Regions from separate parts of the Mucilaginibacter defluvii genome, predicted to be linked through region 3. Evidence: riboswitches for the same ligand, from Rfam matches in the RefSeq annotation. Region 3 holds a riboswitch; each other region holds the start of a gene.
The links. A riboswitch is a leader RNA that binds a small molecule or an ion and turns the genes downstream of it on or off. The one in region 3 is predicted to bind S-adenosylmethionine.

Region 1 (10,685 bases), 450 kb from region 3:
CCGAAGCTTAAACAAACTACTTATTGGTTAGGCAAAGTATAACATTAAACGTAATGAATTTAGTTATGAAAAAATATATAGGATCAATTGTATGCGCAGCCGTTATTTTGCTGAGCGCATGTAAAAAAGATGACTATAAAAACGACGGTGGTCCAAGCAACCCTTATGTGGATATGACCACTTACGATTTTTTAAAGTCGAAACCGCAGTTCGATTCGCTGGTTAAAATAATTGACCATGCCGGGCTAAAAGACGCTGTTAATAGTGATGTTACTTTTTTCGCTACGACTAACTACAGCATTACTGGTTACGTAACTGCCAAAAAAAACCAGAAAGCTGTTGAGACAGGCAACGAAAACTTTGAGTTTGGAATAGATGATATACCTACAAAAGAACTTGCGGATTCCATGAAAACCTACATGTTTAAGGGTAAGATCAATCGAGATGTAATCACGGTGTCAGGTAAAATTTATCCCACTTTATTAACGACGCCACCAGCCGGTGTAAGTTATCTAATAAAGTTTAGGCGTGCCTTTGATTACAGTCAGTTTGTGGATTACGTTGACTATGTGAGCTATGTAAAAGTAGTTGGTACCCGTGACGACAGGGAGCCGGAACCGGATAAAATACCGGAAAGCCAAAAAGACAGATCAATAGACTGCCAAACATCAGGCATTATTACTAAGACCGGTATAGTACACGTGATTGATGGCAGGCACCGCTTGTTCTTTAACGCACAACCATTAGGAAATTAATCATAAACAGATCAATAATTTAAAGGACATGAAAAAAGTTATATTGGGTTTGTTTATCATAGCAAGTGCTGTAGCTTGCAAAAAGATTGACAACGGTTTTCAAAGCGATTACATCCGCTATAAGGACAATAATATTTACGCCAAACGCGGGCTTATCCTATTTCAATCAGACAGGATAAACGCCGATGGCTCTACCCCGCCATACAAATACAAAATGTTGAATTTGCGCAATGTGGACGGTAGTCCGCTGCCAAAGGAGTTTAATACCGAGTACGAGATAACATTATTTAAGCCCGGTCTGTCATTCAACGCGGAAACAGATACAACAATAGAGCTGTTGAATATGAAGCGCGAAACGGTAAAAAGGCTGCCTATGGAATTTAACGAAACCAGCGGCCAGCTTACTTTCAACAGGGCTTCAGCTAACCTGCCATTAGGAAAGTACGTTTACGATGTACAAATGACCAATCCTACCGGTACCAAGCTTTATCCGTCATTGGCTACCATAAACGTGGTTGATCCAACTACAGATGATTTGTTTACGATAACGGATAACGTATCTAACGCGTTTCATGACGTAACGGGCGCGGTAACTCCAATGAAAAACCCGCAGATCACCTGCACCAAAATATCGAATGAAGGTGCCAGGGCGATATTGAAAATGGTAGACAAAAATGGCAAACCGTTTAACCCTAAAACTGGTGAAATTATTAAGCGTGGCGACAGGCCAGTATTTGAAAATTATGCCAAGTTTAACCCGGTTACGCTTACAGATACGGCGATGATATGTGATTTTGTAATAGCGCCATTCCCGCTTACCAAATACATAACGCCTACTACAGATTGGGGTTTCCTGATGTACTACCGTATACCAAGCCAGTTTGTAAACATCGACGGTTTCCCGTCATCATTGGGTACATTCTCCGTAAATCCACGCTGGTCATGGCAGTTAAAGCTTGAGGGTACTTACGTAATTCAGGTTAAATTTACAGATGTAACCAAAAAGAATTAATATCCCCGAATTAATTTAATAAAACGGCCCGTGTATTGAGCACGGGCCGTTTTTGTTATTAGGCTAATAAAAATGCCTCGTTTATTTGACTAAGCACGATTATTTAAGTTTGTAAAAGCGCCAGCTGGTTTCAAAACCAGCTGTTAAAGGTTGCTTGGTAAGTATAGCCCTGAGCATTTCAACAGGTATCAGATTTTCTTTTATTGCCGCGTCATGAAACTGCTTATAGGTCATTTTACCGCTATCAACCATTTCGCGTTTTAAGGCCATGTACTGTAAACCGCCTAATAAATAAGCTACCTGATAGAGCGGGCTATATCCACCTTCGAATGATCTTCTCACCTCTCCTGTGGCATTAGCGCGCTCATGCCCTACGCGGTCAACCAAAAAGTCAATACATTGCTGCGGTGTCCAGCGGTTAAGGTGGTAGCTCATGGAGAAAATAATGCGCGCGCAGCGGTGCATCCGCCAAAACAGCATACCTACACGTTCTTCAGGCTTTTGTGCAAACCCCTGATCCCAAAGCAGCATTTCCCAATACAAAGCCCAGCCCTCAACAGAAAAAGGTGTCGAAAATTCGTGCCTGTATGGCTTGTACCTGCTGTTCATAAAGTATTGCAGGTTATGGCCTGGTATTAACTCATGTTGAACAGTACCACGTGAAAAGTAAGGGTTGTTGCCGCGCATACTCATTAACCTATCATCATAAGCCATGCTGTTTGTTGGATAGGATATACTGATCTCTTTGCCGCCGGTGAAGAACGGATTTACCAACTGCCGTTTGGGAGACATCATGACCATGCCCCAGGTTTCCTCAGCCAAAGGCGGTACGGTGATCAGGTCGCGGGCTTTGATAAAGTCAATAGCGTCATTATACAATTTAACGATCAGTTCAGGTTGATGGCCTAATGGCACATAGCTGTTCTTTACTTTCTCCAGGGCTTTTTTCCAATCATCGCCAAAACCCATCTCGCGTGATGCCTTGAGCATTTCTTTATCGCACCAGGCAAACTCTTTGTTGGCCAGTTCAATAAGTTCTTCAGGCGTGTACGGAATAAATTCTTCGTTAAGTTGAGCTATCAGTGCGTCGCGACCGATGGGTTTACCTTTTATGCCACTTCCATCGTCTTTTTGAATGGTGTTAATCGTTCCTTTTGATGTGGCAACCTCTGAGAAACTGTTTAACTGGCCGCTGATTTTTTTAAATGGCAAAGGTACCCACCAGGTAAAAGCCGGGTCGTACGTGTTATAAAAATCAAAGAAACTTTTTAAACGGGCTTTTAAAGCCGATGCCGCATCGCTCAGTGTATTGGCTAACGGCTTATCTAAACTTTTAACGTTGTTCAGCTTTGCCGAATCAGCAGCTATTTTTGCTGAAAGCCGGTCGAACACCTTAGCAATTTCTTCCCCATTAACATATTCGCCACGCCGGCGTTTTTTTTCAAGCAGGTAAATATCATCTGCAAAACTCAGGTACATCATTACCTGATTGTACCTGGCGTTTTCGTCTGTAAGGCTTTTTACATGTTTCGCGATCTCCTTTTTTAGCATCAGGTAATCGGCCTGGCCATAAATACTTAAGCTTTTAAAATCTGTTTTTTTCAGATCAGCAAGGTAAGCGCTATCTATTTGCATCAAACGGCGGCGTTGCTCAGGCGAGTTAAGTACGTAAACTTTGTATTGGTATTCACTCCGCTCGTTTACCTCATAAGGCAGATAAAAGTCGCGTACGGCGTCAATGTCCTGCTCATATTGAATTATTGGCCCGGCAAGTTCGCTTGATTGATCGAAAAGTATGCCGGGTGGCTGGCTTTGCCCATGGGCATTACCAGCCAATGCCAGTAATACCCATAAAGCGATATGCGCTTTGCCTTCTTTATTCAAGTATTTTTTATACTTACGTATAAGTGTGCGTTTGCGTAAAGGTTTATCCATGTAATTAACTTGCGGCACGGTTTAAGCTAATCATGTTGTTATTATAAGCGTCCAGGTAGCCACGTGGGGAATTACCGATGATGCATTTAAATACACGGTTAAAATTGGTTATACTTTTAAAACCGCATTTGTAGGCGATGATATTGATATTCTCAAAGCGTTGCGAGATCAATTTTTTGCAGGCTTCATTTATCCTGATCTCATTTAAAAATGATACGAATGTATGGCCTGTATGTTTCTTAAAGTACCTGCAGAACGACTCAGGCGTCATGTAAGCTATCTTGGCAACATCTTCAAGTGTAAGTGATTCGGCGTAATGCTGAATAATATAATTATATATTTTACCAATACGGATACCCTCGATATCGGTAATTCCTGGCAGGCTCCCATATGTTGATAATGGCTCAAGTTTAGTTTTAATGCCATTCATACACTTCATCAGGTTGAAAAATTCAACCAATTGGTCCTGTCCTGATGTACGCTGTAATGACGACATGATCTGCGAGATATCATTCACCAGGTAATGCGGAAACTTAAAACCCTGCTGATATTGTTGCAGTAAAACCGTATAATTCTTCATTTCAGGCAAAGCAAACAATGGAGCCAGGGTACCTTCCGGATTAAAAAACACGGTTAATGCTTCAATCTGCTTTCCGTTATCAGCATTAAAATACTCCGGGTTGCTCTTGAACACATGCGGCAGGTTAGCACCTATAAAGAACACATCTCCGGCCGAATAATCATGCATGTTATTACCGGCAATAAGAGTTCCCTCTCCTTTCTGTATCCAGGTAAGCTGCACTTCTTTATGACGATGCAGATAGGGATAATGGTGTTGCTGACAAACCTTGTCGACTACCACACTCTTGTCGTATGGCATTGGGATGGTGAATTGCAGTACTTTCATGGTTCAAAATCAATTAATAGGGATTGTTAGTGAACAATTTACAGTTAATTAACATTCAATTGCAATATTTAACATGATGTGGGTAAGATTTGGTAAAGAGTGGTTAAAATAATGCTAGATCAATCCTTCTCTATCCTAATTATATAGTGCTAAACCCTGCTTCCGTAAAATAATTGCTTGTTTAAACCGGTAACTGCGTTATTAACAGAAAGTGCTAAAACAAAAAAAAGCACCCCATCGCGGCGGTGCTTCTTTTTTAACTTACTGATCGTACTATAAACCCGAAATGATTATAATACTTATTCTATTTGACAAAATGTATTAACTCACGTTAACACATAAACAAACATAGCAAGACTAAATACCATTCTATACCAGATATTTACCTGCTTATAAGCAGATATTATCACAAGTTAGTTACAAAGTAATATATAGGGCCGAGTAATTATAACAGCCGGTTTATTTACCGGCTGTTATAATTGATAGTATAACCGCGGCAGCCATAATGGTGCCTACGCCCAATAAGAATGTAATGTTTCTGGAGCCATACGGATACTTCACAAATTTCCTTTTCCTCTTTTGGCAATGCATTTTAGTAGATATTATTTATACCTGCAAACGAGTTTTATAAAATTTTGTTTACGGTTTTAGATTTTTTAACAATTGTTTAATTGTATGAAAATATTGCCCGTAAGCCCGTTGGCTATTATTGACGTCGCGGGCAGATTCGAACTGCCGTATAAGGTTTTGCAGACCCCCACCTCACCACTCGGTCACGCGACTATTTAATTAAGATCAGGCAGCAACTGCGTTTAATAATGCTGACAGAACGCTTAATGTCCGGTCAACTTCATCAGCAGCATTATATTTACTGAACGAAAACCTGATGGTTTGCCGGTTGCCTTCAGCGCCTATAGCCTCCAGCACATGCGAGGCGTGGCCCGTTGTACATGCGCTGCCACCTGAAACCGAGATGTTGTTAGCGTCCAGGTAATTCATCAGGAAACCTTGAGCCAGTTCCGCGGGGAAACTTGCACTCAAAACAGTGTACAAACTTTTGCTTGCTATGGCCGAGTTTCCGTTGAAAGATACGCCGGGTACAGCTTCTTTAAGTCCGTTTATCAACCTGTTTTTAAGTGCCTGAAGATGTGCGCCGTGATGATTAATGTGTGCGTAAGCTATCTCAAGGGCTTTGGCTAAACCGGCTATTCCTGCCACATTCTCAGTACCTGCACGCAGTTTACGTTCCTGCGAACCACCGTGAATCATTTTGTGAAGATCAACCCCCTCTCGGCAGTATAAAAAGCCAATCCCCTTTGGCCCGTGAAATTTATGTGCCGATGCTACAATGAAATGTGCACCCAGTTTTTTCACATCGTGGCTATAGTGCCCCATGGTTTGCACAGTATCGGTATGAAAAATAGCCTTGTGTCTACAACATTGCTCAGAAATTAGCTCGATATTATTGATGTTTCCGATCTCATTATTGGCATGCATGATAGAAACCAATGCTTTGCCCTTGCTTTTAAGTAGGGCTTCCAAATGGTCATGGTCAATGTCACCGCGTTCGTCAACGTTAACAAAGCTCAATTTTATTTCATTTGCGGCCTGTAAGGCTTTTAATGTATTGAGCACTGCATGATGCTCTAAAGGCGAGGTAATAACGTGCCTGATGTTTTGCAGGCGAATGCCGGATAAAAGCGCGGTATTATCAGCCTCGGTACCACCGCTGGTGAAAATAATTTCGGAAGGTTTGGCATTAATTAAACCGGCTATTGTTGCTCTTGATTCTTCCACAATCTGCCTGGCAACACGGCCATGCTGGTGCGCCGAAGAGGGATTGCCAAAATGATCTAAAAGATACGGGGTGATGTGATTGAATACGTCACTGTCAATACGGGTTGTTGCTGCGTTATCAAAGTAGATGCTCATGTTCATTATCGTTTTTAATTTCATTAATTAACTTATCCACGACATGAGTTTTTTTTAAAACGCTATCTCTTATCTATCCCGGCATATTACCGGGCAGGAATTAGCACCTTATACCAAGTACAGGTTGCTAAGACGTCATAGGGCCTTTCCCTCCGTCTTTCTGGATAAGTATGTAAAAGAACTATAATGCAAACATACATATAAAATCCATAAGTCCTATAGATTTTATATTTTTTTAAATATTTATTGTGATGAGACCAGTTATGGCAGTTTCACCTTGTACACGGTGTAAGGAAGCTCAGTGTTATTTTGACCATTGTTCCACTGCGGGTCGCGGTTCAGCTGCGCGCATGAGAAATATAGAAATCCATCACTTCCAATGCCCATCGAGTCTGGCCAAATAATCCGCGAATCCTGCACGAGCGTGTTTAGCTTACCATCCGGTGTAATGTATTTAATAGCATAGTCTGTAGAAGTTGTTAAAAAAATATTTCCCTTTTTATCGGCTTCCAAACCATGCGTTATACCCACAATGCCAACATCCTGCACATGCGATGCCAATGCTTCAGCATTAAGTTTGGCATCAGCTAAATAACGGGTTTCGATGCGGTATAAATGCAGTTGATTAATGGCTTTAAAATATAAATATTTATTATCTCTCGTTATTGCGATGCCGTTAATATTTGAGCGGAAAGGCTTGCCGTCTTTATCCCTCATTTCAACACCTTCATAACTCAATACCACACTGGTATCAGCTACGGTAAATGGTTGCTGTTTTAAAACTGTGCGTGTTTTACCGCTTACCAGGTCGAGTATCACGATGGCCGCCTGCCCGGGGTCTGAGAGGTATCCCAAACCCTTTTCCGTGTCAATCCGGATATCGTTTAGCCCCGACCGTGCCTTGTCCAGATCGTCAAAAGTGTAAACCTTGTCGACCGTATTGGTTTTCAGGTTAATCTTAACCAGCTTAAAATAACCTTGTGCAGGCATACCGCCATCGTTACCAAATATTGACCCGCCGGATGAAGGCTTGGAGTCAAGCACCCAAAGTTTGTCATCAGTATCAATATATAAATCCTGCACATTAACGAAGTGTTGCTTCGGATCGCCTATATTGCTGTTCCATGTATCGTCCGGAAAAGGCACTTCCCTGCCGTTCCTAATCTCTACCAATCCGTATTTGTAACTCGCGCCGCGGTTTGGGAACGAAACAAACAACCGGTTGGTTGATGATACCTTTACGCCTATTGGCCGCCTGTCGCCAAAAGTAGCAACAGGTACTAATTTTTCGCTACGGTATTTAGGCGATTGCCCCAATGCATTACTGTTAAGTATTAAGCTTAAGGCGAATATTGAGAGTGTAATTTTTGTTACCGTCATAACCTAACAATCATATTATGATAGCAGAATGTTTCAATAAAGTTTAAATAATGGCTTTTAGGATTTAAATGATATTGATTATCAGTGAAATATCTATATGCAATTATAAATTACATTCAGTACATAAATTGCATCAACATTTTCAAAAAAATACCGTTTAAAAATTACATTTTTGCCAAAATTTTAAAGCATGCAAAGTTACCAGGAATTTCTTGACCTAAGCGTGGGCTTTCCGCAAGAGGGTTTTGAGATAATTGAAGATGAATTGTACTTTCACGATCTGAACCTGATGGAGATGATTGAAACGTATGGTACTCCCCTGCGTTTCACCTATTTGCCCATCATATCAAAAAAGGTTCAGCAAGCTAAATTGCTGTTTCAGCAGGCTATCATTAAAAACAATTATCGCGGCACCTATAAATATTGCTATTGTACAAAAAGCTCACACTTTAAACATATAGTTGAGGAAGCGTTAAAGAACGATATCCACCTGGAGACTTCTTCGGCGTTTGATATGCCGATGATTGACGCGCTCGAGAAAAAAGGAACAGTAACCAAGGATATCACGGTAATTTGCAACGGCTTTAAAACGTACCAGTACAAGCAATATATTGTTGATATGCTGCATGATGGCTTTAAAAACATCATCCCGGTGTTAGACAATAAAGAGGAGTTTAATATTTACGATGACGAAATAGAACTCGACGAGCCTTGTAACCTCGGCATCCGGATAGCATCAGAAGAGCAGCCGAACTCACAGTTCTATACATCACGTTTGGGTGTACGTATGGAAGATGTGATAGATTTTTATCATTCTAAGATAGAAAAGAACCCTAATTTCAAGGTAAAACTGCTGCACTTCTTTATCAATTCGGGTATATCTGACACGCCGTATTACTGGAACGAGCTGGAAAAATACGTTACCTTATATTGCAAATTCAAAAAGGTAAACCCTGACCTGGATACCTTGGATATCGGCGGCGGTATGCCGTTTAAGGATTCGCTGGTATTTGATTTTGATTACGAATACATGATCAACGAGATTGTAAGCCGTATTAAAGAAATCTGCGCAATACATGACACGATTGAACCTGATATCATTACCGAATTTGGTAAATATACTGTTGCCGAAGCTTCGGGAATATTATACAAAGTAATTGGCCGCAAGCAGCAAAACGACCGTGAAAAGTGGTTGATGCTTGATGGTTCATTCATCACTAACCTGCCGGATGTTTGGGCGCTTAATCAAAAATACATCCTGTTGCCTGTTAATAACTGGGATGCGGAGTATGATCGGGTCAACCTGGGCGGTATTACCTGCGACGGGCAGGATTATTATAACCAGGAAGCGCACATGAACAGCGTATACATGCCTAAAACCCGTAAGGTACAATACCTGGGCTTTTTTAACACCGGGGCTTACCAGGAGGTATTGAGTGGTTATGGTGGTATTCATCACTGTTTGCTGCCATCGCCAAAACATGTTATCATCAGGCGTAACCGTGACGAAACTTTCAATTTTGAGGTGTTTGGCGAAGAGCAAAACAGCAAGCAGGTATTAAAAATACTTGGCTACACGGCCTAAGCATAGATATTTTTTTATACAAGGAGCATATAACTATGCTCCTTTTTTTGTGTCGTTCATTCTGATATATGCGTAACCTTGCAAAAAAGTATAGCGGTTTGTTTTAACATCAAACTTTCCTGTTGAATTGACGTTTAGCTATGGCTTTGTACTGAAAGATGCCGGAGCAAGTAATCAAGATCATTAATTTATGTTAGTAGCTAATAAGATTTCAGTTGTATATTTTTTAAAGTTAATTAAGTGGGACATTTTCGGCATATTTCTTTACGCCTGCCTGGTAGGAATGCTGGATTATTATACCTTTTTTAAAGATCTAACAATACCTTTAAGCGTATCAGCCTTGGTCGCTACGCTATTATCCTTACTGCTTGCTTTTCGTACGGCACAATCATACGAACGCTGGTGGGAAGCCCGTATAATTTGGGGGGCTGTTGTAAACGATAGCCGCACGCTTATCAGGCAATTACTACAATTTTTGCCTAATGATGACAAAAAGATAGCTTATGTGCAAAGCTTCGCAATCAGGCAATCCATATGGTGTTATTCTCTTGCCGAAACGCTGCGTAAATGTCCGGCTACTGAAAAGGTAGAGCAGTATATTCAAAAAGTTGGGGCTGATAGTGATAACCGGCCTAACCTGCTCCTGTCAAAACATGCGGCAGAACTGGCTGAACTAAGCGAACATTACCATCTGAACAATAACAAACAAGTACAGTTGGATAGCACGCTGCAACGTTTAACCGACTCAATGGGCAGATGCGAGCGAATCAAGAACACGATTTTCCCCAGGTCTTACAGTATACTCATACATTTTTTAATATACGTATTGACAACAATTTTCCCTTTCGGTCTCGACGATCACCATTGGGCGGTTGAGATTTGCCTGGCAACGCTTGTACCGGTGTTGTTTATTGCCATTGAGCGCACAGCCATATTGATGCAGGATCCATTTGAGAATAAACCAACGGATACGCCAATGACCGCTATTTCAAAAACTATTGAACGCAATTTGATGGAGATGGCCGATTTGCCAAAACCACAACAGGCAGCTCCGGCTGATACATTTTATTTGATGTAAACAATTTGATAGTTATGTAAACAAAAAATCCCGGACTCAATACCGGGATTTTTTATTTACATTTTCGATGTAGTGTCTTTCTGCGCATTATCAGCCGGTAC
Region 2 (10,685 bases), 510 kb from region 3:
CATATTTAAAACCGTCAGACGTGTAGCTTTCAAAAATGTGTTCAAAATCAAGGTCTTTAACCAGGCTCTCATCTGTATATCTCAGGTAAACAGTTAGCTTAATATCGTTGGTAAATGTAAGGCTGCCTTTTTCCTTGGCTTTTTTGTATTCATAATGATAGTCGTAACGCAGGGCTGCAACATCCGACAATACAGCCGCGCCGGTAGGATGGCCGCCGGCTCCTTTACCGAAAAAGAATTGCTGATCGGCAAAGGCTGCTTGAACTATAACGCCATTGTATTCGTATTCCACATTGTACAAAAATTCACTTTCTGTTACCAGTTTCGGCAAAACAAAAAGGGCTACATGGCGGTCATCCAGTTCTTTAGCAACCGGAACCAGTTTTATTTTCAGGTTCTTTTCGCGGGTATATTGCAGATCGTTTGCCGAAAGGTTTTGTATGCCAATGTTCAGCACATCATCCGGGTTAACCACCACACCGTAAGCATGCGCGGCAGCTATAACCAGTTTAAATTTAGCATCGTAGCCGCCTACGTCCATAGTAGGGTCGGTTTCGGCAAAGCCGAGTTCTTGCGCTTGTTTTAGAGCGCTTGCGTAGTCCAGGTTTTCCAGGTAACCTTTTGAAAGTATGTAGTTTGATGAACCATTGAAGATACCGCAGATAGAGTGCAGTAACTCATTATCATAATACTCTTCCAGGTTACGGATGATCGGAATACTACCGCATACGGCGCCTTCATAAAGTAAAGATGTGCCGTGTTCATGCTGAATGGCTAACAGTTCCTCGAGGTACGTGGCAATCATCTTTTTACTGGCCGATACCACATTCTTACCTGATTTTAAAGCGGTAGCAACAATTTGGAAAGCCGCTTCGGTGTCGTTTATCAACTCTATAACCGTGTTTATTTCAGGGTTACTTAATATCTCATTCCTGTCCGTAGTGAATAAATCGGCAGGCAGGGTACGTTTCTTTTCAGGGTTTTTAATAGCGATCTTTACGATCTCCAGGTTCAGGTTCTTTGTTTTGATGATGTCGTACAAACCTTGTCCAACCACGCCGAAACCAAATAAACCAATAGTAAGTTTTTTGCTCATTATGCTGTTTGTTGCAATTCAATAATTTTTCCCTTAACGTCAGTTTTCAGGAATGATCTGATAATATTTGTTAATGCTTCTGTTTCAATTAAAAATCCGTCGTGCCCGTAAAATGAGTCGAACTCGGCAAATGCAGCCTTAGGTATGTGCTGAAATAAATACCGCTGCTCTTCAATCGGGAACAACAGGTCGGATGTTATGCCGATAACCAGTGTCTTGGCTGTGATCAGGCTCAGCGCTTTATCAACACTGGTACGGTTACGGCCAACGTTGTGCGAATCCATAACCTTGGTTAAGTACCAGTAGCTGTAGGCGTTATACCTGTTTACCAGTTTTTGGCCCTGATAATTTTGATAGCTCGATGCTTTATAGCCATCGGTAAGGTTGTTACTATCTTCCTGCTGAGTGATATTGTATGCCTTATATCCACGGTATGAAAGTAAAGCCATGCTACGCGCGGCTTTCAGGCCTTTTTCGCCGCCGCGTGGTGTATTGGCATAAAAGGTGCGGTCGGTACTGATGGCCAAACGTTGCGACTCGTTAAAGGCAATGCCCCATGGTGAGTGTTTACCGTTTGTGGCAATGAGTATCAGGTTCTTGATCTTTCCAGGTTCCGTGATGGCCCATTCCATGGCTTGCTGTCCGCCTAATGATCCGCCTATTAAAACTTCGATACTATTGATGCCCAAATGCGTGGCCAACAGACGATGAGCTTTAACCATATCGCGTATCGTAATCTCCGGGAAAGCCAGATAATAAGGCTGCCCGGTTACCGGGTTAACGCTTAAAGGATTGGTTGAGCCATATGGAGAACCCAATATATTGGCGCATACAATAAAGTGCTCCTCCGGATTAAAAAAGTCTTCGGCGCCAAACAGTCCTTTCCACCAATCAAGCACATCCGAATTGGCTGTAAGCGCGTGGCATACCCAAATTACATTATCACGGTTTTGGTTAAGCTTGCCATAGGTATTAAAACCTATTTCCAACTGGCGCAGCTCCTTGCCCGATTCAAGTGTGAATTTTTGTTTATGCCTGTATATTTCAGTACTCATTTCTTATTATTAAGCTTCCGGCTTTACGCCGGAAGCATTTTAAAACTATAATCAAAAGCCTATGTAAGGCTTGGTTCTTTTTGTTCAATTTTGGCAAAAGCCTGCTCAAAATCAGCTTTTATATCATCAATATGTTCAATACCGACAGCTACACGCAACAATGCGGGTGTAACACCGGCCGCAAGCTGTTCATTATCACTTAATTGCTGATGCGTGGTTGCAGATGGTTGGATGATCAGAGTTTTGGCATCGCCCACGTTAGCCAAATGGCTTACCAGTTTAAGATTATCAATTACCGCCGTGGCATTTGCCTTTTCGCCCTTAACTTCAAAGGACAAAACGGCTCCGAAGCCATTGCTTAAGTATTTTTTAGCCAGTTCGTGGTAAGGTGAAGATGTAAGGCCCGGATAATTTACTTTGGCAACTAACGGATGCAGCTCAAGCCATTTGGCCAGTTCGAGCGCGTTGTCAACATGGCGTTGCACGCGCAGCGATAGCGTTTCTAAACCTTGGATCAATAACCATGAATTAAATGGTGACTGCGACGGGCCAAAATCACGCAGTCCTTCAACACGGGCGCGAATAATATATTGAATATTACCAAACGGGCCGCCAATGCCGAACACGTCATTAAATATCAAGCCATGATAACCGTCGGACGGTTGGGTGAATTGCGAAAATTTACCATTGCCCCAGTTGTAATTACCGCCATCAACAATAACGCCGCCTATGCTGGTGCCATGCCCGCCAATCCATTTAGTGGCTGATTGTACTACTACATGCGCACCATGCTCCAACGGGCGGAACAGGTAACCGGCAGCGCCAAAGGTATTGTCAACTATTAAAGGCAGATCGTGCTTGTTGGCAACGGCTGCTATTTTTTCAAAATCAGGAATGTTAAATCCCGGGTTACCGATCGTTTCGAGATAGATAGCTTTGGTACCCTCATTAATTAAGGCTTCAATGCTTTCTGCCGAATCATTTTTGGCAAAACGAGCTTCGATACCTAACCTTTTGAATGATACTTTGAACTGATTGTAAGTACCGCCGTATAAAAATGGCGAGGTAACAAAGTTATCGCCCGCTTGCAGAATATTGTTAAGCGCTAAAAACTGTGCTGCCTGGCCCGATGATGTAGCCAAAGCTGCTACACCACCTTCTAATGCCGCGACGCGTTTCTCAAACACATCGGTAGTAGGATTCATCAGGCGGGTATATATGTTACCGAATTCCCTTAAAGCAAATAGGTTGGCGCCATGCTCAGCACTGTTAAATACGTAAGATGTAGTTTGATATAGCGGTACAGCGCGTGAACCTGTAACGGCATCAACTTCCTGACCGGCGTGTAATTGTAATGTTTCGAATTTAAGGTTTGTAGCAGACATGGTTTTTAAGATTTTAATTTTAAAAAAGGTTAATGTTTTTGTTTAGCAACAGGATGTAATAATCCCTAATGGCTACACGCGAATTACAAAAATGAAGTTCAGCGTGCTTAATGGTGTGGCTTAGCAGCAACACATACACATACAGCAATAAGGGTTTAAACCATATTGATTATGCTGTAGTACGTTTTCAGGAATGCTAAATAAATATTTCATTTCGTTTGTTAATTTATATTTCCCGGGGTTATTCTTCCGGGGCAGGAATTGGCACCTTCTTCAGTTGCTGAAGGGTTGCCAGCGGGTAATTGAGCCTGTTCTCTCGCCGCTTCTTTATAAACCAAACCTTTTTGAGGGGTGTTGATCTTAAATATTTGCTACCAAATATTGTTGCAAATGTATGTTAAAAAAACATTTGCCTCCAAATTTAATTTGTTTTTATTGCTAAAAACTTTCTAAAGCCTGTTTCATATCGGCTATCAAATCGTCAATATGCTCTAAGCCGACAGATACCCTGAGTAAATTAAAAGGCGTTTTAGTATCCGGACCTTCCACCAGCGCACGATGCTCTATTAAACTTTCAACCCCGCCTAAACTGGTTGCCTGGGTAAATAAATTCAGGGCGTTAATTACTCTGCCAGCTTCGTTTTGCCCGCCTTTTACCAGGAAAGACAGCATGCCGCCGTACAAACTCATTTGCGTTGATGCCAACTCATGCTGCGGATGCGATACAAGTCCCGGGTACATTACCTGCTCAACTTTTGGATGTCGTTCTAAAAATTCGGCAAGGTGTTGCGCGTTGCTAACATGGCCGCGTACTCTGTAAGGTAAAGTTTTTAAGCTGCGCACTAAATAATAGCAATCTGTGGGCGAGGGGATAGCGCCGCCCATTTCTTGCACCTGGCGGATTTTTTGCCACCAATCATCTTTCTTAGCAGTTATCAGCGCGCCGCCCATTAAATCGCTGTGGCCACCAAAATATTTAGTGCAGGAGTGCATCACCAGGTCGGCGCCCAATATAAGCGGTTGCTGGCATATAGGTGTCGCAAAGGTGTTATCGCACACTACTATTATACCTTTAGCATGAGCTATGCTAACCACTTTTTTTATATCGGTAAGTTTTAACAGCGGGTTTGATGGTGTCTCAATCCAGATAATACCTGTATTTGGTTTGATGTGCTGTTGTAAAACCGTTTCATCATTCACATCAATAAAATCGAACTCTAAAATGCCGGCAAACAAGTTTTTTACCTGGTTGCGCAGGCCATGGTACATATCATCAGGCAAAATAATGTGTGTGCCCGGTTGTAATGACTGAAACACGGCCATGCCCGCCGCGTTGCCTGATGAAAATGCCGCCGCATCAACGCCACCCTCAAGTTGTGCCAAAACATGCTCTAAGGATGTCCGGTTAGGGTTTGACGAACGGCTGTATATATGCCCTGACGGATATTCACCTTCAGCATTTCGGGTAAAGGTTGTTGATGTGGTGATGGGTTGTATAACTAACCCCGAGGCTTTATCTGGATGGTTGCCGGCATGTATGGCAATGGTTTCGATCTTCATAGTATATTCGTAGCGTTGCGCGGTAAATGTACGTATTGATAAAAAATCCGGATAATGAAAAATGCAATAATTGCTTTTTTAGCAGTTCTAACTTTATTTTCATGTAAAACAGCTAAGCTACCCATTGAGACGGAAAGTATCAGTTTAGCAAACCTGAAGGGCGCATGGGACTGGAAGAAAACCACAGGCGGCTTCGCCGGAGTAACTATCACACCCGAAACCGCCCGTTATATATTACATCTAGAGTTTAAAGATGATGAACTGCTGTTTTTTAAGAACAACGAAGCGACCCGGGGTTATCATTTCTCGTTGGTAAAAGACAAAACAATCTACTCCGCTGATTCACTTTATATTATTAAGCCGGACAATAGTGAAAATGAAATTCCGCTTGTTGTTACCAAAATGGTTAAGGACACTATTATACTGGCTGATAATGTAAACGATGGCTTTTCATCAACCTATGTTAAAAGGAAAAACTAAAGCTGCTCATAGCTAATGCATGTGGCAACGCCTATGTAAAAACAATGTCAATTACAGCGTTCTTTAAGGAATAAGGGAGCTGGTTTAACGATAAGTTTTGCACATTTTACTACCTTTGGTAAAACTTTTATTGAATGCAAAACTCAGATAGTTTACAGGTATTACTGAATGATACTAACTTATCTGCTGATTTAAAAGACATTGCACAAAAGGTACTCAACCTGCAACGCATCAGCTTTGACGAGGGTGTGCTGTTATATGAAAAAGCTGAACTCGGCTATCTTGGCACTTTAGCGAATTATATACGCAACGCCAAACACGGCGATAAAACTTATTTTAACCGTAACTTTCATATTGAGCCCACTAATTTATGTGTGTACGATTGTAAATTCTGCTCTTACTCGCGCCTGATAAAACAGCGTGGCGAGGGGTGGGAGTATACTATGGACGAAATGCTCGACATAGTGAAGAAATACGATAACGAGCCGGTTACCGAAGTACATATAGTAGGCGGTGTATTGCCGCAATATGATCTGCCTTTTTACACCGAACTTTTTACCCGCATCAAGCAGCATCGTCCAGATCTGCATGTAAAGGCCTTAACGCCTGTTGAGTACCATTATATATTCAAAAAAGCTAAAATTGATTACGCCACCGGTATGCAACTGATGAAGGATGCCGGATTGGAATCAATGCCGGGTGGTGGCGCGGAGATATTTCATCCGGAAGTGCGTGACCTGATCGCTAAAGACAAATGTACCGGCGACCAGTGGTTGCAAATACACGAGGAATGGCATAAACTGGGCATGCGCTCAAACGCTACCATGCTGTACGGGCATATTGAAAGGTACTGGCACCGGGTTGACCATATGGAGCGCCTGCGCCAATTACAGGATAAAACTGGCGGTTTCCAAACGTTTATCCCGCTAAAATTCCGCAACCAGGATAACCAGATGTCTGATGTGCCGGAATCAACTGCGCTGGAAGATCTGCGTAATTACGCCATCGCGCGTATTTACCTGGATAATTTTGATCATATAAAGGCTTACTGGGCCATGATCAGCAGGAACACCGCGCAGCTTTCATTGAACTTTGGGGTGGACGATATTGATGGTACACTTGATGATACCACGAAAATATACTCCATGGCTGGTGCAGAAGAGCAGCACCCGGCCATGAGCACTAAGGAGTTGGTCGAGCTGATAAAACAAGTTGGCCGCCACCCAATTGAACGTGATACGTTATACAACGTAGTTACCGATTTTAAAGACCATGTGTTTGCCGAAGAGATCAAACCTAAGTTTTATAAACTCCCGGTGGTTAATTGAGGTTAAAGAAGAAAGGTGAAAGCGAAAAGGTAAAAGCTCATAGCTGATTTTACAAAAGAATATAAGCTTTAGGCTAAAATCGCTTTCAGCTCAAAGAAAGAATGATACAAAAAACACTATACATTGTCCGCCATGGGCAAACCGATCTGAATAAGCAGGGGATTGTGCAGGGGCGGGGGATGAACACTGATTTGAACGACGAAGGACGGGCACAGGCCGCCTTATTTTATGAGGCTTATAAGCAAGTTCCTTTTGATAAGATCTATATTTCTGAACTAAAGCGTACCCAGCAAAGCATCCAAAAATTCATTGATCTGGATATTCCTTTTGAAAAACTTGCCGGATTAGACGAATTGGCCTGGGGCAGGCTGGAAGGCCAGACCAGTACACCCGAAAATAAAGCGGCATTTTTAGACCTGATGCGTAACTGGCTTGACGGTAACCTTGATGCTAAGATAGAGGGCGGTGAAAGCCCTAACGAGGTTAAGTTAAGGCAGCAGGAAGCGATAAAGGTAATCTTATCTCATCCTGAAGAAAAGAATGTTTTAGTATGTATGCACGGCCGGGCCATGCGTTTACTAATGTGTTTGCTAACCGAGCGCCCGCTTACCGAAATGGACAGTTTTCCGCACCAAAATTTGGTGTTGTATAAAGTTACCTATGACGGGCAAAAATTTGAAATTGTTGATTTTAATAATTCCCTGCACTTAAAGCAGGCTTGAAGTATCTGTGAAAAAGATTAGAATTTCGGCGGTTAGCTACACTAACACCACGCCTTTTATATATGGTATACAGCATACCGACTTTGTTGATAAAATTGAACTTAGTTTAGATATACCGGCAGATTGTGCCCAAAAGCTGATTGACGACAGAGCGGACATCGGCCTGATACCAGTTGCCGCCACTTTAAATATGCCCGAGTGGCATATCGTGTCCGACTATTGTATTGGCGCCAATGGTGCGGTCGCTTCGGTGTTTATATTCAGCAATTGCGATATACATGAGGTTAAGCGCGTACAGCTTGATCCGCAATCGCGCAGCTCAAATAACCTGGCCCGGGTGCTGCTTAAAAACTTTTGGAAGATCGATCCGGAACTTATTACTGATGCTCCAGATTACGCCACACCTTCAGACCCTTATACGGCATTTGTACAAATAGGCGACCGGACTTTTGGCAAGGCGGAGCAATACCCATACGCGTATGATTTGGCTGAAGAGTGGCAAAAGTTTACGGGCCTGCCGTTTGTGTTCGCCGCCTGGATAGCTAACAAACCCATGTCTGCTGATTTTGTAAAGGAGTTTAACAAGGCTTTAAAGTTCGGTTTAGAAAACAGGCTATCGTTATTTAAAGTGTTGCCTCACCGGAATGACTTTGATATTGAGGATTATTTGTTGAATAAGATAGATTATGATTTGACAGACAAAAAGCGGGAAGCCCTTTTCCTGTTCCTCGATCTTATCCGGAAACTGGATAGATAGTGTCCTTCTCTATTTAAAGCCTATGCTTCCTGCGATAAATCACCTGCTAAAACTGTTAACCTAATCCATTTATGACATTTTGACGACAAGCTTATTGTACTATATACACTATTAGATTGCAATAAAAATTAAGATATTGTAAAACTTACACTATCTAATGGCTTAAATTTTTAAATATTTAAAATTAAATAAACTTAATTATGAATAATTTATAATAATTGTCCATAATTTAAATAATTAATAATTATGTTGGATATTTGTTGTGGATTTAAAATTTAACACAACAAGACAATGAAAAAGTTATTAGTTATACCAGCAATTATCGGTTTATTAATTACAGGTGCTTACGCAGCCGATAAAAAAGTTAAAGAGGACGACGACAAAAACGCAAACGTATCTTACGCCGTTGTTAACCAGTTCAAATCTGATTTCCGCGATGCTGAAAATGTTACCTGGACTGTAACCGAAACTACTCAAAAAGCAGAGTTTACTTTAGACGGTGTTAAAATGACCGCTTTTTACAATCTGAATGGTGAATACATGGGTACAACCAAACAAGTTGCTTACAAAGCCATTTCGGCACGCGCGCAAAAAGAAATTGCCAACCGTTACAAAGGTTATACTGTAGGTCAGGTAATTGAATTAAACTCTGGTGATGGCATCCAGCACTTTGTAGATTTAAAAAGCAGCAAAGACGAAATTTTAGTACGTGTTGCGCCAACTTCAGCGGTTTATTACTTTCAACAAGTAAAATAAGCTACAACCCATAACATATATAGCAAAGAGGCTGCACCTTAATTGGTTGCAGCCTTTTTTTGTGTTTAATTCCAGGTTTGTTTATAACTGATTTTACAAAAAATCAGACGCAAAAAAAGTGATTAAAAATCAGACAGACTGTTCTCTAATCACTGCTCACTAATTTCTATTGCTCAAACTAATCCACCGCAGAACGCAGCATGAGCGCACCTACGGTTACATTAGTACGGCTATCAATTATAATGGCACCGCCGTTTGCCTTATTGAGTTGATATGGGTCGAAAGCTAAAGGATCCGCAGTTTTTATAACAATACGGCCAATATCATTCAATTTAAATTCTTCGTCGTACTGTTTTTCAAGTGTGTTGATATTCACCTTATACAATACTTCACTTATACGGCATTTTGTTACCTTACTGTTGTGCTGTACCAGGTAAGTATGCGTAACATCCAGCGGCCGGGTATCCATCCAGCATAAGTCGACCTCAATTAATTGAGCTACCTGCGGCTGCGCGGCACTGCTTACCAGCAAATCGCCACGGCTTATATCAATATCGTCTGCCAGGTGTATAGTTACTGACATGCCCGTAATAGCTTCCACCGGCTCCCTGTCCAGTTGTTCAATTTTTGAAATTGTGCTTGTAAAGCCTGATGGCAAAACAGTAACCTGATCATTCACCCTGAAAGTGCCGCTTGCCACCCGTCCTGCATAACCACGGTAATCATGCAGTTCATCAGTTTGCGGGCGTATAACCCACTGCACCGGCAGGCGTGCGTGTGACGCTTTTACATCAACCTTTATGTCTACGTTTTCAAGATAAGTAAGCAGGCTTTCACCCGCATACCAAGGCATGTTAAATGATTTATAAACAATATTGTCACCTTTTAAAGCGCTGACAGGTATAAACTTAACGCTGCTTAATTCAACTTTTTTCGCAAGAGCTTCATAATCGCCCACTATCTTATTGTAAGCTTCCTCATCATAATTAAGCATATCCATTTTATTTACACAAACCACCACCTGCGGAATGCCTAATAAGGATACCAGGAAAGAGTGACGGATAGTTTGCTCGATAACGCCCTTGCGCGCGTCGATCAGGATAATGGCCAAACCGGCGTTGCTTGCGCCTGTAACCATGTTACGGGTATATTGTATATGGCCGGGTGCATCTGCAATGATGAATTTGCGCTTATCGGTATTAAAATATTTGTAAGCCACATCAATGGTAATGCCTTGCTCTCGCTCGGCTTTAAGGCCGTCGGTAAGGATGGCCAGATCGATGGTACCATCATCATTTTTACGGTTTGAGGCATGCAGCGCCTCTAGCTGATCGGCTAAGATCGCTTCACTATCATACAACAGGCGGCCGATAAGGGTGCTTTTACCATCATCAACACTGCCGGCGGTTATAAACTTTAAAATATCCATATTAAAAATAGCCTCCTTTCTTGCGGTCTTCCATTGCCGCTTCTGATACCTTGTCGTCCATACGTGCGCCGCGTTCGCTTATTTTTGATTCGCTGATCTCGTTGATGATGTCATCAA
Region 3 (10,685 bases):
GCTGTTGCGCCGCTGCCTACCAGTATAGCAGGTGTGGCATTATTGTTCCTGGCATAATAGTAGCTTAAACCACCGTTGGCAGTACCGCGCCCCGGCAGTGTTGAAGCCAGCACGCCGGTGTAAGTACCTGTGCGGTTGGTATTTGAATAAATGGATCCTCCAATTCGCGCATCAACTAATGCGCTTAAGTGTATTCCTTTATAACTAAAGCTGTTATTAATACTGCCCAGCCAGTTAGGTGTGTATTTACCTAAAAACTGTTTGGTTGGATTAACCACCGGAGTTCCGCTGTTGCTAACTATTATTTGTCCTGAAGCATCACGTAGATAAGCCGTGCCAAACAAGGTACCGTAAGGCTGGCCAATTGCCGCCAAAACCTGTACAGTACGATTTGTACCTAAAATATAAGCCGGTAGTACACCCTCCTTATCAAGCGAGATAACCTTGCTGCGGTTTAATGAATAGTTAACGGTAACATCCCAGGCAAAATCTTTACCCTTTATTGGTGTACCCGCCAGTTGCACTTCTAAGCCTTTATTGGTGATACGGCCGCCATTTATCAAATTTTTATTAAAACCGGTTGTAGGGCTAACTTCCACATCAAGTATCTGATCGTAGCTATTAGTGCTGTAAACGCTGACATCTAAACGTAAACGGTCCTTAAAAAATCCGAGTTCAACACCCGCTTCTGATGATGTGGTTGTTTCAGGTTTTAAGTTAGGATTCAGATTTATAGTGTTGGCACTTTGCTGCGGGTTAGTGCCAAACAAAGGCGATGACAGGTAAGTGTTAAGTAACTGATAAGGCGTAGTGGCCTTACCTACTTTTGACCAGCCTCCACGCACTTTTAAATAACTTAATATATTGCTGTTAATATCAAGCGCGTCAGAAAGTATCAAGCTACCGTTCACAGATGGATAAAAGTATGACAGGCTTGAGCTGGGTAGCGTTGACGACCAATCATTACGGCCGGTAAAATTTATAAAAGCATAATTTTTGAAACCTATTTGTCCGGAAACGAAGTAGCTGTAGGTTTTTAGCTTGCCGTAATAATTGGTCGACACGAGCGGATCGCGTGAGTTATTTACATTGTAAACATTAGGAACAGCCAGCTTTGGCGCTAACTGATCGTTCTGCTCATTAGTAATGGTGCTGATATTGCCACCGCCAAAAACATCCAGCGAAAAATCGTCGGTTATTTTTTTGGTGTATTGCAGGCGGGCTTCGGTATTTGTTTCATTTACGTAGTAAGCATCTTCTTCATAGGAGCCAAATGGCGTACCGTTTGTACCGAAAGCCACCCTGATCTTCCGTCGGTCGTTATAAAAATCGGTAGTGGTTCGAAAGTTCACCGAGAACTCGCTGTTTATTTTGTAGTTCAGCTCAGCACTCCCGGTAAACCTGTTTTTAAGTTGCGATACCGTGTTTTCATACGCTACAAAATATGGGTTGCTATAATAGCTGTTGTTCCAGTTAAAAGTGCTGCCATCAGCATTACGATAATTTTTTAAGCGGTTTATATCAACCTGGCGGCCAAACCAGGTAAACTGCAACATGGTGCTGGTTGCACGTCTGCCGTAAGCGCCTGGCAAATTACCGGCATCGTCCTTAATGTAGCTTGCTGTGGTGTTAATGGTAAGTTTAGGTGTCAGTTTGTAACTCCCGTTCAGCAAAAACGAGTTACGTCCCTGCGACGAATTAGGCACTACCCCTGTTTGATGCAGATTGTTGTAAGATATACGAAAGTTATGCTTGTCGCTGCTGCTTGATAAGGCTACACCGTTATTAAAAGTAGCACCTGTTTTGAAAAAATCGCGCACATTGTTAGGGTGAGCAACAAAGGGTACAGCCTCACCATTTGAATAGAATTGCGGTATCAGCGCGCCGTCTAACGCGGGCCCCCAACTTTCGTCAACTCCGTCGTTAACGCCGCCGCCCTTGCCATCAACATAACTGAATTTGCCATTGGAGCCCTGCCCAAACTGGTTTTGGTAATCGGGAAATACTTTTAAACTGGAAAATACCGTGTTTGAATTAATCTCCACCCCTATTCCCTTTACCCCTTTGCCTGACTTAGTCTTAATCAGGATAACACCAGCCGCCGCACGTGAACCGTATAGCGCGGCCGCGTTAGGCCCTTTAAGCACACTTACTGATTCAATATCCTCAGAATTAAAACTGGATATAGCATTCGCAAAATCGCGCGACCCATTGGTGCCCTGGAACTGAGAGTTGTCTACAATGATACCGTCAATGACAAATAATGGCTGATTATTGCCCGAAACAGAGGTTTCGCCGCGGATGATGATCCTGGAAGATCCCATATCGCCCTGGCTACCCGTTACCTGCACACCAGCTATTTTGCCCGACAAGGCATTCACAAAATTTGTTTCGCGCGCCTCGGAAATATCATTTGATTTTACAGTTTGTACCGCGTAACCTAATGATTTTTTATCTTTCGATATATTTAAAGCCGTTACCACTACCTCATTCAGCGCGTTGGCTCCCTCGTCAAGTACAATGTTCAACGTAGTGGTATTTGCTGATACCTTTACCTCTTTAGTAGTGTAGCCTACATAGCTGATACTGATAATGTCATTCACTTTAGCATTGATAATGAACTTACCATCAACATTAGTTTGTGTACCTGTAGTAGTGCCTTTTACGGCAACACTTACACCGGGTAGCGGCAACCCGTCTGACTTGGCCGTGATAGTTCCGCTTATTTTTACTGATTGCGCTACAACCGATTGCACAGCAAAAAGCAATAGCAACGCGGCTAAGGCCTGTTTGTATATTTTCAACATGATTTATTAATAATAAAGCAATAAACTGCCTGCCTGCTCAAAAAGGCAGGTAAACTAATTGTAAGAATGATTTAATGATATTCAGAATCCGTTATATCACGGAACTAACATTGCAATGCAGCGTTAGTATTAACGGCAACAACAACAGGTGTTGTTAGTAATGTTGAGGTAATTAAAAGGGCAAATATTTGCAGCGTAGTAAATTTCTGTTTTTGTAAATGGTGTTTTCATAATACATTTTGAGTTATGAAATAGCCTTCATCGTTACCGGAGAAGCGCAGAAGCATATGATATACAATCACTATTGCCGCATTATCTTTTCTGCTTTTGGCAGACAGGAATTAGCACCTTTAATAAGTATTTAAGGTTGCTAAGACATCATCGGGCCTTTCCCTCCGTCTTTCTTGATAATGATCAATCAGCTATTTCAAAGCAAAGGTAATACAAATAATTATAAACACTACTAATTCTATAGATTATATTATTAAAAATCTATTCCTATCTTATATGCATTATGTCAACTTGTTAATATGACTTTCAACAGCTATTAAAAACAGACAGTTATTAGCCAACGAACTATATCCTCCATTTTCAATGAAGTGCAAATACTATCTAAACGCATAAATTAGCGATAATCGTAGAGTATTGTCATTTGCACTACGACTCTTGGTAGATATGAGATAAGAAAGATCAAACTGCAACACATTGTACCGAAAACCGGCCCCGGCGGTTATATACTGTAAATTGTATTTTGAAGGAGCTGTAAAGAAACCGGTTCGCACCGCGAATACCCTATCATACCAATATTCTAAACCTGTACCTACAGAAAGGTTTATTGGTGAGAAAGACTTACCTATTGCTGAAGGCAAGCTCATATCATCATCTGCATTTTCAGGAATAAGTAGTTTATTGAAATCTAAAGACCAGGCCAGCATACTCTTTTCTGCTAATTGGAACTCAGCCGTACTACCAACCTTTAGGTTTGCCGGAAGAAATGATCTTTGCGTTCCATAGCCAATATTGGTACCTAAGTTTGAAATATTTACCCCGAGCGCTAACTTGGCATCTTTAGCGAATAATTTTGCATCATCTTTAAAGTACATGCCAACCGTAGCAGCTATAGCGTTACCCGGCTTTATATCGAGATTGTTATAATTTCCGGAGCCCATCGATGACCTGATGTACACGGCTGATAACGACATGGAAAAGTTGTTGCTCATCTTGCGTATATAGGCCACATCAATTGCCAGTTCATTGGCACGATATTGTTGTAACAGATCACCATAATCATTGGTAAAATCAATATCGCCTAATGAAAAATATCTGAGAGAAGCCGCCAGTGTTTGCCTTTCATCAAGAACAGTGTATCCAGATAAATTGGCCAGATATGCATCTTTCACACCCAAATTTCTAAACCATGGTGCATAGCTCACACTAAATGCAGTAGTATCAGCAGCAAAAGCCAGCTTTGACGCATTGTGGTATACCGCATTCGGATCGGCATCTGCAGATGTCGCTGCGCCAACATCGCCCATAGCGGATGACCTTGAATCGGGCACAATATTCAAAAAAGGAACAGCCGTTGTACTATTATTCTGTGCTGATAATTTAACGCTTAAGCTTAATAATAAAAGCATATAGCACAGCCTTAATAAATTTCTTTTCATTATTTAAATTGCAAAAGGATTGCCTGAACAGGCAATCCCTGATGATTATATTATTGTTTTATCAATTTTTGGGTGATGCTATCTTCGTTATTAAAAGACAGACTGTAGAAATAGAGCCCGGGGGTCATGCCTGACATGTTGAACTCGATTTTATAATTACCAATATTCTGGTTCTCCTTCACCAATGTGCGTACTACTTTACCGGAAACATCAAATACGCGTAAAAGGACACTCCCACTTTTCGGCAACAAATATTCTATGGTAGTACTCGTTGCCACCGGGTTAGGATACGCTCGCAGGTTTTGATTGTTACCTGTAACAACTTTGAGCAACAGCGGTGCACTGGCGGTACCTCCGGCACCATCGTCAGTAATAATCATTACTGATGCGTCTCCTACTTTCAATGGTGTTATGGTAAGCTCGTTCCTTTCAACAGCAAGCCTTGCAACTGTACTATCATTTATGGCGGATGTATATCGCAGCGTATCACCGTCGGCATCTGTAAAATACTGGCCAAGGTTAATTCGCTTCAAACCATCAGCGATATTAATTACCAGCGAACCTGGTTGCGTAACTATAACCGGAGAATTATTGTTCCGGATAACAGCGTTCACCGTCAGCGTGTCTACACCTCCTTGACCATCATCTCCAATTAACTTCAGAGTAGTGGTACCGGCGCGTAACGGATTAAATATGAATTCATCGCCAACTGCGGACACCTGTAGTAACTGGCTGTTCGCAACTATAAACTTGTAAGTTATCGGATCGGAATCCGCATCACTGAACCATGGCGCCTGTTTGGCTCGATACACAATGCCGGTTCTAAGCGTGAGTTGCTGATCTATCGCGGCAACAGGAGGACGATTATTATTGACCACCTCTATGTTCAGTTTATACCCGGTAACATGCTGGTAAGCGTCTGTAGCGTTTACAGTTAATGAGTAACTGCCTGCATCTGCATAACCTGGCTTTAAATTTATCCTAACGGTGCTATCCGCTGATTGAAAAGTTATCCATGCCGGGGCATTTGCTACAGAATATGTGATCTTATCTTTTTCAGGGTCTGTAGCTTGTAAAATAACCGTTGTATCCCGGCTTTCTTTAATACTAACCTGGTTACCTTGCGGAACTTTTACAAACGCCGGCGGTTGATTGAGTTGGAATGTGAGTGCAACCGCATCCCGGTTTTTCACGGGGTCATTCCCATTAACGATGACTTGTGCACGGTTTTCCGGGTTTTGAGTATTGGCTGCTGTAAACTTTATGTCAACAGTTTTCTTGGTACCATTTGCCACAGTTCCTTTTAATGGCGAGGCTATGTTAACCCATCCGTTGTTGCTGTTATCATCGGCTATTGCTTTAACCATAAAGGCAGTTTTATTTAATCCGTCCTGCGAGGCCAGGTCAACCCACATCCAGTTCAACTCATCAAAAAAGAAGAAGGTGCCAGGTAAAGATTCAGTTAACTCTGTAACACCCTGCGGAAATTGCACCCCAAGCGGATAATTGATAAGGACAAAGAATTTCTCGTTCGGATATATTTTTTTAACATCCGACAGAGAAAATGTTTCAAACGAACCTTTGTCCGGTACGCTGCGCTGAATTTGAAAACGCTGGGTATGTATTCGCCTGGCAGTAGTAATATCTTCACCCGCCCATATTTCAACATTGACGGCTGCCGATGGCGTATTCTCCAGCATCATATAGGTTTGCACTTTCGACAAATTGAATCCATCACTTCCAGCCACAAAAGCTGTGGCTGTCCAAAATGCAGTGCCAACACCCATGCCCAAGAATCCATCTGTATGGGTAGCATTATCATACTCCAGTACATTTGAGGCCGCATTAACTACTGGGTTAGTTAAACGGCTATATGTATTGTTGCGCGTTATTGGTTTTCTTATCACTTTCGAGGCTACGGCGGCACGCTTTCTGCTTTTAGCCAATCCGCCGATCTCCAGATCGCCTGTCGGTTGTTCGTCCTGACGCTCGTATTTGATACTCAGGTCATACGTCAATTCTGATTGGCCCTTAGTATTGTCAATAGTAAATGACTTATTCACTACATCTGTGGCGGTATTCGCGCGGGCTATGATACTTTTTTCGTAAACTGACATTACCGGCGGGTATGCAACAGTTCCCAGAATCCTGATCGGCTTGATTTGTGCATTGCCGGCTATTGTAAGAGTATTGTTAAACACAATGGGCTTTGTACCATCAACCACTAAGCGAAACAAGGCCGTTTCGTTAGTAGTAACTGTTAACTGCTCGTTTGGCAATACATCATTTACAGGCGTCCAGATTGTATCCAGCCCAAAATTGCTCTGCACTTCTTTACCTGACTCCAAGCTAAGGGAGGCGCTATTGTTAAACGCCATGCTATTTATGATAAACGGCGCATTGCCGGAGTTTACAATGTCAAAATAGGTGTAAGTGGTTCTGTTCTCAGCGCTTATCATGACCGTACCGACATTTATGGTATCAGGTATCACGACAAGTGGGGCGCCACTTACTGATAATGATACCGGTATTATAACATTTGCATTTGACGGGGTATTGTTTTGTAATGTAAGGTTGGTATTATACTCACCTGCACTGAGTGTTGTGGCATCAAATTTAAGATCATAAACTTTTGATTGCCCGGCCGGGATGCTTAATTTATAAGATGGCTGGAAAGCTACAGCGAGCTTATTGATAATAAATTCTTTATCCCTCGCCACAAGTACCCCTGAGGTACCGTCGTGGTTTTCAATCCCTACCAACGGGCTCCTTATCCAAAATTCAACGCCCCACTCATCGCCTACACCGTTATATTGAAATTTAAAAGTTCCGTTTTTATATAAAATGATCTGGAAGGAAATATTACCCCCTGCGAATGCTGAACTGGATATAAAGTTTTCATAAGATATAACTACCTTATCATCAAAGTACTTATAAAATATTCCTGACGATGCCTTTGGTGCAGTAACATCTATACCGCCACGGGTAAAGCAAGGCGCAAGATAAGTGTTAGGCGCCTCGGCAGATGGTAATTCAGATGGTCCGAAACGGGATGCTTCCGGTATAGTATCTGTAAATGATATAGCACCCGCCCATAATCCAATGTAAACTTTTTTGTATTTCTTTCCATAATACTCAAATTCAAATGGAAGTTCAATAGCTTTTGATGTTTCAGGGCTGTTTCCGCTATAATCTATCCGGGTGCCCTGTTTTATGAGATCTATCCACTCAAACTTTGGCCCGTCGGCACTACGGCTGTCTGTCCAGCTATAGGCAGGTGCCGACTTAGTATCTTTTTTGTCATACAAACTTAACCAGTGAGCGGCTGTTGGAATAACTTCCAGCGAGGCCTTTCCGGCACTGTTATCAATTGTAAGCTGTCTTTCTTTGCTCTCACCCGCCGCAAGCGTTTCAGCTATTGGCTTGATTTCAACCGATATGGCCGGCGAAGGAATAACTTGTGCTTTTATTTTTACTGTAAGTAATTTTGCGTTGGCAGGCTTAATAGTTAAAACATCATTATAAACGCCTACTGCTTTTGTTGAATCAATTCGAAGATCAATGAATACTTTGCTTTTTGCCTTAACAACAAAACTTTTTTCACCTGAAAAGGTAAAATGTCTATTGCCAAGACTTACCGATTCAATCTTCAACTGTGCCGTCCCTGTATTGCTTAGTACCACAGTACGTTCACCAGTACTACCTTGCTGCAACTTGCCAAAATCAATTTGCGTTTGGTCGAGCGCCAAAGCTGTGGTGCCGCCTTTAGCGTTAACTTTTACAGTTAAGTATGCTGATTGACGCTGAGGATCATTAGTAAACAGCGTAATATTTTGTGTATGGCTACCCTCAGTTAAACTATCCGTATTCAGCTTAAGTGTTACCGGCTTACTGGCACCAGGAGCTATAATTCCATCCGGACTTGAAAATGCTGTAACCATTTCAGCGCCGGGACTGACAATGTTTACAACCGTTTTATTGCTGATGTTTACAGTTGTTGACAGGTTTTGAATCAGCAACGCATCTTCCCTGTCAAAACCTTCTACGGCAACAAAGTAATCAGTTAAACCGGTTTCATCAACCTGATCATACAGGTATTGTATATTACCTGTATCAAATACAATGATCTGAAAAGTTGCAGGCTTTGTAGCTTCATTAAAATAATTAGAGTAAACGTTTTTGTATTCAACTATCAGTTTGCCGGGTTCGCGTTTATAATACACATGGCCACCTTTATTGAAGTCGTATGGTATATAACTTGCTGATATATAACCGTTAGGCATATAGTCCGCTTTAATATCCGGAGTGCTGCTGTTTGAAAGATCAGCAAAATTATCGCAAGTAAGTGCTCCGCGCCGTGTAATAAATAACTTGTCAACCTTACGGCCAAAAAAATTGATGGAAAATCCGAGATCTACTGCGTAGTAGTAGGAGTTGATAGGTTTAAACGTTTCTGTGATATCTTTGCCATCTGTGCTTATTTCCGTCCAATTATATCCTTCTCCGGTTACTTTAAAAGAATAACCATAGGTACTCACCTTTTTCGGATCTACTTCGTCAAGAACCTTTTTGGAAAATTTTGGTGCGACATACTTAAGTGGATACTTTCCGGTGTTGGTAATTGTAAAAGCAGCCGATGCAGTATCGCCGATGGCAAGATCAAAGCTTCGCTCAGCCGGCTCAATTTTTAATTGCGCAGGTTCCGCAGCAACAGCAAACAGGCTTAACTGGTACTTAAGTCCTTTATCATCGGTAAGCGTTAAACTTGCATTGATAGTACCCACCCTTTCAGGTTTAAATGTCAAAAGTATATCGGTCTGGCTACGGGCTTGTATTGTGCCGGGATCATTTATCGTGAATTGCCCGTCCGAAGCGTTAACTGAGGCGGTGCTGTAATTGCCATAGCCTTTATTTTCCAATCTCACTGAAACCTGTTTTTGCTTGCCGATAAATACGGTCCCGAATTCAACAATATCTGGCAGATTCAGCTCCGGCTGCCGGTTGGTAACCTTAACATCAACCGGTATGCGTACTTCTTTTTTTGCCGGGTCATTACTGTTAATAACAATTACATTTGAGTAATTGCCATTTACCAGATTAGCAGCATCAACATGCGCATTTACGGGTGAAAGCGCCTTGGGATTTCCTTCGATCTCACCTGAAGATGGGTCAAGCGTAATAAATTCACCGTTATGCGGTTCAAGGCTTTGGGCCATTACATTCCATGCAAAGCCATCAGCAGCAATTGCATTGGCCAGTGTAGTCCAACTTGCTCCGGTGTCAAAGCTCATGAGAAAATAGCCCGATGGTGTGGTCTCATTAATCAGATAACCCATACCCAACGGATATTGGTTACCTGCAGGTGTGTGAATTACTATCCAAAATTCTTCATTCTGATTAAAATTCACCTGTTGATCAAGCCTTATAGTATAATACTCTTGCACCGCAAGTGATGGTGTTGTCTGTGAATAAATCAAATTTTCAGGCTCCGGCTTTACGCCGCCTTTAAAAACTTCTACAACTATTGGTACATCAGCCTTTTTTATGTTAAGGTAAGCGCGCACATGGGTTAGGTTAAAACCCTGATCACTGTTAACGATAAACTTCGTTGCAGATGAGTTTGGTACAGATAGATCATTATCTCCGATAACGTTGGTAGGAAAATCGGAATAGTACATCTCAATAGGCTCAAAGGCCATAAGTTTAGGTTTAATCGTGGTGCGAACCGCTGTTGCCCTTACCATACCTACCCTGTGCTTTACATTAGCTTTAGAACCGGTACTTTTTAACGTCCGTGCTTTAGCGCGCGCCATGTCAATTTCCGTTGCTCTTTGTCGAACAATGGTATTCCATAATAAATTTCCGGCACCGGCATTAGCAATATTGAAACTATTGGTTGCGTTAAGGCCGGTTTTAGCATCAAGATTAAAAGCAAGAGAGGATTTATCAACACTAATTACCGGGCCTGCCGTTGTACTCGCCTCTATAATATTTGAAAGGTCAGAAACATTATTCCAACGGTCAATGGCAACCACAGCGAAATAATACTTGGTTAAAGGTGATAATTTTTCGAACGTGTATTCTTTTAATGTTCCTGCAGCTTCCCAGTTGCGTAATACAATATACCGCGACTTGCTTAGTGTTGCTGAAGTGATCGGCTTAGTATCGTAATATAAGCGTAACGTAGCTGGATAATTATCGTCACGATCGA

Region 1: it holds a riboswitch for S-adenosylmethionine, as region 3 does, so the genes downstream of both, ABD960_RS08520 (cysteine desulfurase family protein) here and ABD960_RS10500 (SusC/RagA family TonB-linked outer membrane protein) in region 3, are expected to answer to the same signal.
Region 2: it holds a riboswitch for S-adenosylmethionine, as region 3 does, so the genes downstream of both, ABD960_RS08225 (O-acetylhomoserine aminocarboxypropyltransferase/cysteine synthase family protein) here and ABD960_RS10500 (SusC/RagA family TonB-linked outer membrane protein) in region 3, are expected to answer to the same signal.

What each region holds. Positions count from the first base shown of each region.
Region 1 covers NZ_BAABJI010000002.1:509,650-520,334, reverse strand. Annotated here, with positions in the region: gene ABD960_RS08550 (RagB/SusD family nutrient uptake outer membrane protein) at 1-42, shown strand, start outside; gene ABD960_RS08545 (hypothetical protein) at 66-755, shown strand; gene ABD960_RS08540 (hypothetical protein) at 784-1,767, shown strand; gene ABD960_RS08535 (DUF885 family protein) at 1,867-3,702, opposite strand; gene ABD960_RS08530 (AraC family transcriptional regulator) at 3,707-4,609, opposite strand; tRNA gene ABD960_RS08525 (tRNA-Cys) at 5,322-5,392, opposite strand; gene ABD960_RS08520 (cysteine desulfurase family protein) at 5,405-6,541, opposite strand; SAM riboswitch class I at 6,608-6,712, opposite strand; gene ABD960_RS08515 (SMP-30/gluconolactonase/LRE family protein) at 6,803-7,921, opposite strand; gene ABD960_RS08510 (arginine decarboxylase) at 8,112-9,506, shown strand; gene ABD960_RS08505 (bestrophin family protein) at 9,697-10,584, shown strand; gene ABD960_RS08500 (hypothetical protein) at 10,641-10,685, opposite strand, start outside.
Region 2 covers NZ_BAABJI010000002.1:451,760-462,444, forward strand. Annotated here, with positions in the region: gene ABD960_RS08215 (homoserine dehydrogenase) at 1-1,096, opposite strand, end outside; gene ABD960_RS08220 (homoserine O-acetyltransferase family protein) at 1,096-2,151, opposite strand; gene ABD960_RS08225 (O-acetylhomoserine aminocarboxypropyltransferase/cysteine synthase family protein) at 2,211-3,536, opposite strand; SAM riboswitch class I at 3,760-3,872, opposite strand; gene ABD960_RS08230 (trans-sulfuration enzyme family protein) at 3,975-5,096, opposite strand; gene ABD960_RS08235 (hypothetical protein) at 5,151-5,576, shown strand; gene mqnE (aminofutalosine synthase MqnE) at 5,711-6,904, shown strand; gene ABD960_RS08245 (histidine phosphatase family protein) at 7,006-7,626, shown strand; gene ABD960_RS08250 (menaquinone biosynthetic enzyme MqnA/MqnD family protein) at 7,634-8,383, shown strand; gene ABD960_RS08255 (hypothetical protein) at 8,675-9,139, shown strand; gene ABD960_RS08260 (sulfate adenylyltransferase subunit 1) at 9,318-10,568, opposite strand; gene cysD (sulfate adenylyltransferase subunit CysD) at 10,570-10,685, opposite strand, start outside.
Region 3 covers NZ_BAABJI010000002.1:963,625-974,309, forward strand. Annotated here, with positions in the region: gene ABD960_RS10500 (SusC/RagA family TonB-linked outer membrane protein) at 1-2,807, opposite strand, end outside; SAM riboswitch class I at 3,117-3,221, opposite strand; gene porV (type IX secretion system outer membrane channel protein PorV) at 3,416-4,474, opposite strand; gene ABD960_RS10510 (S8 family serine peptidase) at 4,525-10,685, opposite strand, start outside.